DNA from 4 places in the Pantoea sp. SO10 genome. Region 2 is predicted to be linked to each of the others. Evidence: riboswitches for the same ligand, from Rfam matches in the RefSeq annotation. Region 2 holds a riboswitch; each other region holds the start of a gene.
The links. A riboswitch is a leader RNA that binds a small molecule or an ion and turns the genes downstream of it on or off. The one in region 2 is predicted to bind thiamine pyrophosphate.
Positions count from the first base shown of each region.

Region 1: another riboswitch for thiamine pyrophosphate. It lies ahead of FCN45_RS20570 (long-chain fatty acid--CoA ligase); the one in region 2 lies ahead of thiC (phosphomethylpyrimidine synthase ThiC).
Region 3: another riboswitch for thiamine pyrophosphate. It lies ahead of FCN45_RS21700 (FAD-dependent oxidoreductase); the one in region 2 lies ahead of thiC (phosphomethylpyrimidine synthase ThiC).
Region 4: another riboswitch for thiamine pyrophosphate. It lies ahead of thiB (thiamine ABC transporter substrate binding subunit); the one in region 2 lies ahead of thiC (phosphomethylpyrimidine synthase ThiC).

Region 1 is NZ_CP040096.1:228,110-230,307, forward strand. It holds gene FCN45_RS20565 (acyl-CoA reductase) at 1-211, opposite strand, end outside; gene FCN45_RS20570 (long-chain fatty acid--CoA ligase) at 208-1,290, opposite strand; TPP riboswitch at 1,392-1,519, opposite strand; gene FCN45_RS20575 (DksA/TraR family C4-type zinc finger protein) at 1,643-1,909, shown strand.
Region 2 is NZ_CP040095.1:257,349-259,546, reverse strand. It holds gene nudC (NAD(+) diphosphatase) at 1-61, opposite strand, end outside; gene rsd (sigma D regulator) at 150-656, shown strand; TPP riboswitch at 889-989, shown strand; gene thiC (phosphomethylpyrimidine synthase ThiC) at 1,080-2,198, shown strand, end outside.
Region 3 is NZ_CP040096.1:475,727-477,924, reverse strand. It holds gene FCN45_RS21710 (thiazole synthase) at 1-247, opposite strand, end outside; gene thiS (sulfur carrier protein ThiS) at 251-448, opposite strand; gene FCN45_RS21700 (FAD-dependent oxidoreductase) at 432-1,376, opposite strand; TPP riboswitch at 1,506-1,625, opposite strand; gene FCN45_RS21695 (6,7-dimethyl-8-ribityllumazine synthase) at 1,801-2,198, shown strand, end outside.
Region 4 is NZ_CP040095.1:730,788-732,985, reverse strand. It holds gene sgrR (HTH-type transcriptional regulator SgrR) at 1-604, shown strand, start outside; TPP riboswitch at 640-735, shown strand; gene thiB (thiamine ABC transporter substrate binding subunit) at 782-1,768, shown strand; gene thiP (thiamine/thiamine pyrophosphate ABC transporter permease ThiP) at 1,768-2,198, shown strand, end outside.

The DNA.
Region 1 (2,198 bases), on a different replicon from region 2:
CATCAATGATGCCCATGATCTGCGCCACGCTCAGCTGCTGGAGATAAGCGCGGGCGTTGGTGCGGATGCGCGCTGCGAGCGCCTTTATCTGCGCGTCATCAAGTTGCGGAACGCAAACCTCGAGGCTTTCGCCACGATGATTGAAACTCAGCGTGTGCCAATACACTTCGTCAGCCGAGAGGCCCGGCAGATGTCCGGCAATTTCTTTCACAACTGTGCCTGCGCGCCGGCGAGAAACGCTTCCATGGTCAGCGAACAGCCTTTGGCATCAGCGCCGGTCGCGCGTCCCAGCAGATGGAAACCGCCGGGCACCCTCACGCCCGCATCTTCCGTTAACAACGCAGACACCGAGTTGAAATGTGCCAGATCGTGATGCACCAGCACGCCAACTTCGCCGTCCGGCACATCATCACCGGTAAGCGGATTGACCACGCGCGTGCGGATCCAGTGCGGCCCGAATTTCACCGGCGGGCAGCGCTCATTGCCCGCGTCGTAAAACTGCGTGCTGATTTCCGTCATGCCGTACATGTTGATGCAGTGGGAACGCGGAATGCCGAAGGCATGAGAGAGCGAAGCGTAGAATTCTTCCGCGCCCATCTCGCGCGACTGGCCTTTGAAACCGCCGGTATCAAGAATGCGGCTGCCTGCCGGCAGCGTGAAGCGGCGTTTTTGGCGCTGCATGTCATCCAGCAAAGGTACAAAGCTGTAGCTGGCGCCCAGCAACGCGTAGGGTTCGCCGCCCGCTTCGGCTTTCTCCAGCGCACTGAACAGACGACTGGTTTCGAGGCCATGTTCGCCCACCATCACTTCGCTGTCCGGCGTGCCACACTCCTTCATCGCCAAATCAAGATAGGTCGCCAGCGAGGAGTTCGGCATCGCCACGGTATCCGGGAACAAAATGCCCATGCGGATGCGATCGCGGCCCGCCATAAAGCGACGGCGGAAATTGAGCAGCATCGATTTTTTCCACACCTCCAGCGTCGAATGGTAACTGCGCCCTTTTACCGTGCCGGTGGTGCCGCTAGTCATAAAGATCTCGGTAATTTGCTCGGTGGGACGGCAGCTGAGCGTCAGATCTTTGAAGGCATTAATCGGGATGGCGGGAATGTTGCGCCAGTTTTTCACCGTCAGCGGCGTGCGTCCGCGCTGGGTGGCGAAGCGGCGATAAGGGGAATTGTGTGCGAACTGATAAGCGAAGATTTCGAGGGCCAGTTGGTTGAAGTCGTCGTCTGAGCTATCTTCGCGCTGCAGGAATGTCAGCAGAGCCTGGATGATGTGTGTTTCGTTCATGTGCGTCGCCACCTTTGCGATTGCGCAGAGACTCTCAGGCAACGCCTGAAGAGCGCGAACTGTCCGCTACAAAGCACAAAGAGGGAATCAGGGCGCGATATCGCCCTGCGGTTCCGCATCCCTACGCCGGTATTAGCCGGATCAGGTTCGGAGGGTCACTACGTTGCCCGCGCATACACGCCAGCCGGTAGAATCTCAGCCCCTTAACAGAGCACCCCTTGGAACAAGCCGCAGTCTAGGATGGCGCGCGATGATGTGTCAACCATGTTAAATACGCGTGAAAATTTGAGCTGCCCGGCACAAATCACGTCATGTCTTATACTCAGAGCATGAGTATTTGCGGAGGTGAAGTATGGCTGGCGGTTGGTCAGAAGACGGTGCGGTACACAAACAAATTGATGCCACGGTAGATGATGCGGTGGCCCGCGCTCGTGAAAATCTTGGGCACGGTGAAAGTGCTGAATTTTGCGACGAGTGCGGCGAACCGATCCCGGAAGCGCGTCGCGCAGCATTGGCTGGCGTGCGTTACTGCGTGAATTGCCAGAGCAAGATCGATAAAAAACAGGCGGCGATCAGCGGTTATAACCGCCGCGGAAGTAAGGATAGTCAGTTGAGATAGTTATTTAAATTAGCAATTCAGGTTAATGGATATTTTAAAATTTCATTTGCACTCGTTACTTTTAATTAGAATTACCATTAATCTGAAGCAAGACCATTCGCATATCTCCCGATTTTTCAAAGTTAAATACTGCAGCACTATTGCTGAAGCCGAAAGAAGAGCCTAATTTTACAAACTTTATGGCTTAGATTTCACCTTGAGCAACTTGAGTTTAGCCAGTAATGCTGATAAGTTAGCCACACAACTCAACCCTGTACGCAGCGATTCAGTTCGCTGGCCGTTAGGGTGA
Region 2 (2,198 bases):
GTTTTTGCTCATGGCTGACAACCCACCATCCAGCGTCTAAGCTTGAGATCTCACGTTGCATCTTAATCGTTGTCCTTAGCGTCAAATCGCACGCTGAAATCCTAATATTAAGTGTGTAATAAACAACTATAACCTACCTGGAGCCCCATATGCTTAACCAGTTAGATAACCTGACAGAGCGTGTAGGCGGCGGAAATGAATTGGTTGATTCATGGCTGCGCGCCCGTCGACAGCTGCTCGTCACTTACTACGAGCTTATTGGCATGAAGCCACAAAAAGATGCGTTATCCACGCTGGATGAACAGGCGCTGGACGCATTTTGTCACAACCTGGTGGATTACCTTTCCACCGGCCATTTCAGCGTGTATGAACACATCATTAGTGAGATGCAGGGTGATAGCCCCTTATTCGTCGCTGCGCAGATTTACCCGGCACTGGAGGCGAATACCGATCGCATCATGCAGCTCTACGACAGCCATCTGCAGCAAGCGATTAACGATGATAATTGCGTGGATTTTCAAACCGCGCTCTCCGAAGTCGGCGAGGTGCTGGAATCGCGCTTCACGCTGGAAGATAAGCTGGTGCAACTCGCCTGGGACAACCAGCTGGCGCTTCCGCCGGTTGCCAACGATAGCGCCATTGCCCGCCCGGCTTAACATCCTTAAGTTGTAAAAAACTTGTTATTCCAGAAAAGCCCTCTTATGCTGAATGGGCTTTTTTATTGCCTCTTCAAAACATCAAGAGGCAAATTTTGCGGTTTAAGCGTAGCGTGCGCAGCCAGTTTGCACTCGGACAGCGCGCAGGGACCGGAGCGTACACGTAGTACGTGACGGTCACGAGCACTGCCCAGGTGCAAAATGGCAAGCAAAGTAGCTTAAACCACAAAACACCAACTTGTCGGAGTGCCCTCTGGGGCTGAGACCGTTAATTCGGGATCCGCGGAACCTGATCAGGTTAGTACCTGCGAAGGGAACAAGAGTAGACATTATCAGCACGGTGCATGCTGGCGCCCGGCACCGTACCTGTTACTCCTTCCGAACTCTGGACAAGCAACTTCCAACCGTTACCGGAAACTTGCTATGTCTGCTAAAACTTCTCGTCGTGAACAACGCGCTCAGGCGCAAGAATTTATCGATTCCCTGCAGGGAACCGCTTTCCCCAACTCCAAACGTATCTGGATCACCGGCAGCCGCGCGGATATTCGCGTGCCGATGCGTGAGATACAGCTCAGTCCAACGCACATAGGCGGCAGCAAAGAGAATCCGCACTATGAGCCAAATGAAGCGGTGCCGGTTTACGACACCGCCGGGGCTTATGGCGATCCTCAAGCCACCATTGATGTGCATCAGGGACTCGACAGGCTGCGTGCCGGCTGGATCGAAGAACGTGGCGACAGCGAAACCATCCACCAGCTGAGTTCCAGTTACACACAGCAGCGTCTGGCGGATGAAGGCCTGGACCATCTGCGTTTTGAGCAGTTGCCGCAACCGCGCCGTGCCAAAGCGGGTCGCCGGGTTACCCAGCTGCACTATGCGCGTCAGGGCATCATCACGCCGGAGATGGAGTTTATCGCGCTGCGTGAAAACATGGGCCGCGAGCGTATTCGCGGTGAAGTGCTGTTACAGCAGCATCCGGGTCACAGCTTTGGTGCCAATCTGCCAGAAAATATCACCGCGGAATTTGTCCGTCAGGAAGTCGCCAGCGGCCGCGCCATCATCCCTTCGAACATCAACCATCCCGAATCCGAACCGATGATTATCGGCCGCAACTTCCTGGTGAAAGTGAATGCCAACATTGGCAACTCTGCGGTGAGCTCATCTATTGAAGAGGAAGTGGAGAAGCTTGTGTGGTCAACGCGCTGGGGCGCAGACACTGTGATGGATCTCTCAACCGGCCGCTACATCCATGAAACGCGTGAGTGGATTTTGCGCAACAGTCCGGTGCCGATTGGTACGGTGCCGATTTATCAGGCGCTGGAGAAAGTGAACGGCATTGCAGAAGATCTCAACTGGGAGATTTTCCGCGACACGCTGCTGGAGCAGGCGGAACAAGGCGTTGACTACTTCACCATTCACGCTGGCGTGCTGCTGCGCTATGTGCCGATGACGGCCAAACGCCTGACCGGCATTGTGTCGCGCGGTGGCTCGATTATGGCGAAATGGTGCCTGTCGCATCACACCGAAAGTTTCCTCTATCTG
Region 3 (2,198 bases), on a different replicon from region 2:
CGCGCGCCATGTGCGCGGTGGTGACGGCCTCTTTTACCGTGTGACAACCGGCGGTATTCGGTAACACGCGGATGTTGAGCCCAGTCAGCAGTTCGCGGAATGCCGCGCCCGCCGCGCCTTCGCGCCGCAAACTGACGGTGATGATGTCGGTGCCGGAGGCGGCAATCGCCTGCTGCAAAATGGCGGGCGAAGGATAACCGGCGGTGCCGAGCAGGAAGCGTGATTGCGGTTCAAAATCGTAAAACATCGCTTAACCTCCCTGCATCGGTGACAGCACTTCGAGCTGGCAACCTTCATCCAGCCGCTGCGTGTCGTACTGGCTTTTTGGCACAAACGCACCGTTGTAGGCGGTGGCGACGCAGGCCACATCAATTTGCTGCTCGATCAGCAATTCGCTCAGGCTTGTTGCCTGGGTGCTGATGGCGCGGCCGTTAAGCTGAATATTCATTGTTGAGTTCCCCAGAAATGCGTTGCATCAGCTGCTCTGCCAGCATTGGCGCCAGCAGAAAACCGTGGCGATACATGCCGTTGAGATAAAAAGTGTGATTGTGATAGTGGATTTCCGGCAGATTCGCCGGATAGGCCGGACGCAGCCCGCTACCGCTCTCAATCACGCGCGCTTCGGCTAAGGCGGGATGGATGGCATAGGCGGCGCTGAGTAACTCCATCATGGCGCGCGCGCTGATGGCGCTGGCATCGTCGCTCTCAATCATGGTGGCGCCGAGCATAAAGTGGCCGCCGCGACGCGGCACCAGATAGCAGGGAAAACGCGGATGCAGCAGACGAATCGGGCGGGAAAACTGCACTTCATCGCTGTGCAAAATCAGCATCTCGCCGCGCACCGCACGCAGGCGCGGCAGATGCGGCGCGGCGTGGATGCCGCGACAATCGATAATCTGGCCGCTCGGCGCGTGATTGCTGAATGACACGCCGCGCGCGATCAGCGCGTCACGCATCTCCTGCAACGCCAGACGCGGATCGAGATGCGCTTCCCCGGCGAAAAACAGACCGCGCGCAAAGCGCCCTTCCAGCGCCGGTTCAATGTTGGCGGGATCGACCCATTGATGCTGCTCGGTCATGCGGGCGAAACGATTGAGTTCCAGGCTATCGCGCGGCGGCGCAACCACCAACGTGCCCTGATGCTCGACGCTGCTGACGCGCTGTTGCCACCACGCGGCGGCGTGTTGCCCAAGAGTGATAACATCGCGCGGCGCGCTTTCGGCTTCACACCAGGGCGCTAGCATGCCGCCAGCAAACCACGATGCCGGGCGGCGCGCGTCATCGCCCATCACCTCAACGCCTTCACCGCGTTCCGCCAGCAAAGTGGCTACGCATAGGCCCGCCACGCCGCAGCCAAGCACGCTCCAGCGGCTCACAGCGCCGGTTCCAGGATGTTCAAACAGGGGGAATTCACATCGGCCTCTCAGTGTTAGCTGAGACCCGCAGATACAGGAGAAGGGAAATGGCGCGTCCATCGAGATTGTTTGAGCGCCAGACAGCCCAAAAAACAAGACTGTCAGTCTTCCTACGCCAGTATCAACTGGGTCAGGTTCAAAGGGTCGCTAAACCGCGCAGTGCGCTATTAGCCTCTCAGTCTCTTTGGCGAGACTCCCCCGACGCGTCTATTTGTATTGCAGGCGATGGTCGCCGTCAAGCGCGGAATAACCGGATGCTTTACGTGGCATTTAGCATCACGGCATTTATCGCTACTTAGGCTTTGTGGATCACAAACGTAACATATGGTATACAAACACATTATTTTATGCGCAAGAAAACATTACAGGTGATGTCGGAATAACCATGAACAATATTAAAATTGCATTTATTAAAGCCGGCTGGCACAAAGAAATTGTCCATAATGCCCTGGTGGGTTTTGAAAAAGAATTAGCCGATCAATCCGTAGAAGCACAATTAAAAGTGCTGGAAGTGCCTGGCGCATTTGAAATGCCGCTGCTGGCTAAGCGTCTGGCCGAAACCGGCAAATACGATGCGATCGTCTGCGCTGCGCTGGTGGTTGACGGCGGTATCTATCGCCATGATTTCGTTGCCGCTGCGGTGGTTGATGGCTTGATGAATGTGCAGCTGACCACCAACGTACCGGTGTTCTCCGTTTCATTAACGCCACATAACTTCCAGCCGGTTGATGTGATTGAAAACTTCTATACCGAGCATTTTATTAAGAAAGGCAAAGAAGCGGC
Region 4 (2,198 bases), 470 kb from region 2:
CCGCCGCTGGGTAAGCTATCTGTTTAATCCCATCGCCTTACTGAATCATGCAGGCGTCGGCTATCAGCGTTACTGGTTCCCGGCTTATGGCTTGCTGCCGCGCTGGCACCATCGCCGCGATCTCACCTCCGCCGATAAACCGGCAGGCTTAACTCAGCTGACGCTGAGCTGGTACAGCCATCACGTTGAGCATGAAGGTATCGCTAACGCGCTACGACCGCTGCTGGCGCAGCAAGGTGTCGAGCTAATTACTCGTGTCGTGAGCTACGAAGCGTGGTTCGAGGGCGAAGGTGAAAGTGATATCTGGCTTGGCAGCGTCAACTTTACCCTGCCGCTGGAGTACGCGCTGTTCGCGCAACTGTTCGAGCTGCCGTTGATGCATCACTGCATCCCGATTGACTGGCAAGCCGATGCCGCGCGCTGGCGGCAGAAAGCGTTACCGCTGGCGGAATGGAGCAAACAGCTGATCGACCGCGACTATCTGCATCCGCTGTTCCATCACTGGCTGCTACTGGAAGGGCAACGCAGTATGCGCGGCGTGCGGCTGAATACGCTCGGCTGGTTTGACTTCAAATCAGCCTGGTTTGCACCACCGGAGCTGTGATCCTTTCGCGCTGTCATATAAATGTCTAGAATGAGCCGTTCTCAACGGGGTGCCTTGATATCAGGGCTGAGAGAAACCCGTCGAACCTGATCCGGCTAATACCGGCGTAGGGATTTGAGATGCCTCACTCCTCAGATCCTTTGCGACTCAACATCTCTTCTCCTCAAGGAGCGCAAAGTGTTAAACAAAGTTCTGCCTATGTTGCTGCTGGTTACGGCACCGGCTTTCGCTGCCAAACCGGTTCTGACTGTTTACACCTACGATTCGTTCTCTGCCGATTGGGGCCCCGGCCCGGCGGTAAAAAAAGCCTTTGAAGCGCAGTGCGACTGCGAGCTGAAGTATGTGGCGCTAGAAGATGGCGTATCGCTGCTCAATCGCGTGCGCATGGAAGGCAAAAACAGCAAAGCCGATGTGGTGCTCGGGCTGGATAACAATCTGGTGCAGGCAGCGGAGAAAACCGGCTTGTTTGCCGAAAGCAGCATCGATACCCGCAGCTTAAAACTGCCGGATGGCTGGAACAATCAAACCTTTATCCCGTTCGATTATGGCTACTTCGCTTTCGTCTACGATAAAAACAAACTGAAGAACCCGCCGAAAAGCCTGAAAGAGCTGGTCGAAAGCCCGGAAAAATGGCGCGTGATTTATGAAGATCCGCGTACCAGCACGCCGGGTCTTGGCCTGCTGCTGTGGATGCAAAAAGTGTATGGCGATAACGCAGCTGATGCGTGGCAGAAGCTGGCGCAAAAAACCGTTACCGTCACTAAAGGCTGGAGCGAAGCTTACGGCCTGTTCCTGAAAGGCGAAAGCGATCTGGTGTTGAGCTACACCACGTCTCCGGCTTATCACATTATCGAAGAGAAGAAAGAGAACTACGCCGCGGCCGAATTCAGCGAAGGCCACTATTTACAGGTGGAAGTCGCCGCGCAGCTCGCCAGTAGCAAACAGCCTAAGCTGGCGCAGCAGTTCATGCAGTTTATGGTTTCTCCGGCCTTCCAGCAGACCATTCCTACCGGCAACTGGATGTATCCGGTGATCAAAAGCGATCTGCCAGCCGGTTATCAAACGTTGCAGGTGCCCGCGAAGGCGTTGCAATTCACGCCAGCCGAAGTCGCCGACCATCGCGCCGCGTGGATCAGCGCATGGCAAAGCGCCGTTAGCCGTTAATGCCCGGCTGGTTGATTCCCGGCAGCGCCATCGCGCTGATGCTGTGCGCGGTGGCGCTGCTGGCGTTTGGCGCATTGGTGGTGGTCGCTCCGGCCACCGACTGGCGCGCGCTACTCGACGACAGCTATTTGCATCATGTGCTGCTGTTCTCGTTTGAGCAGGCGCTGCTGTCGGCGCTGCTGTCGGTGCTGCCCGCGATCCTGCTGGCGCGCGCGCTCTATCGCCGCCGTTTTCCGGGACGCAATCTGTTGCTGCGCCTGTGCGCCATGACGCTGGTGCTGCCGGTGCTGGTGGCGGTGTTTGGCTTGCTCAGCGTGTACGGTCGCAGCGGCTGGCTGGCACAACTGTGCGCGACCATCGGCTTTGACTACCACTTTTCGCCGTATGGCCTGCAGGGCATTCTATTGGCGCACGTCTTCTTTAACCTGCC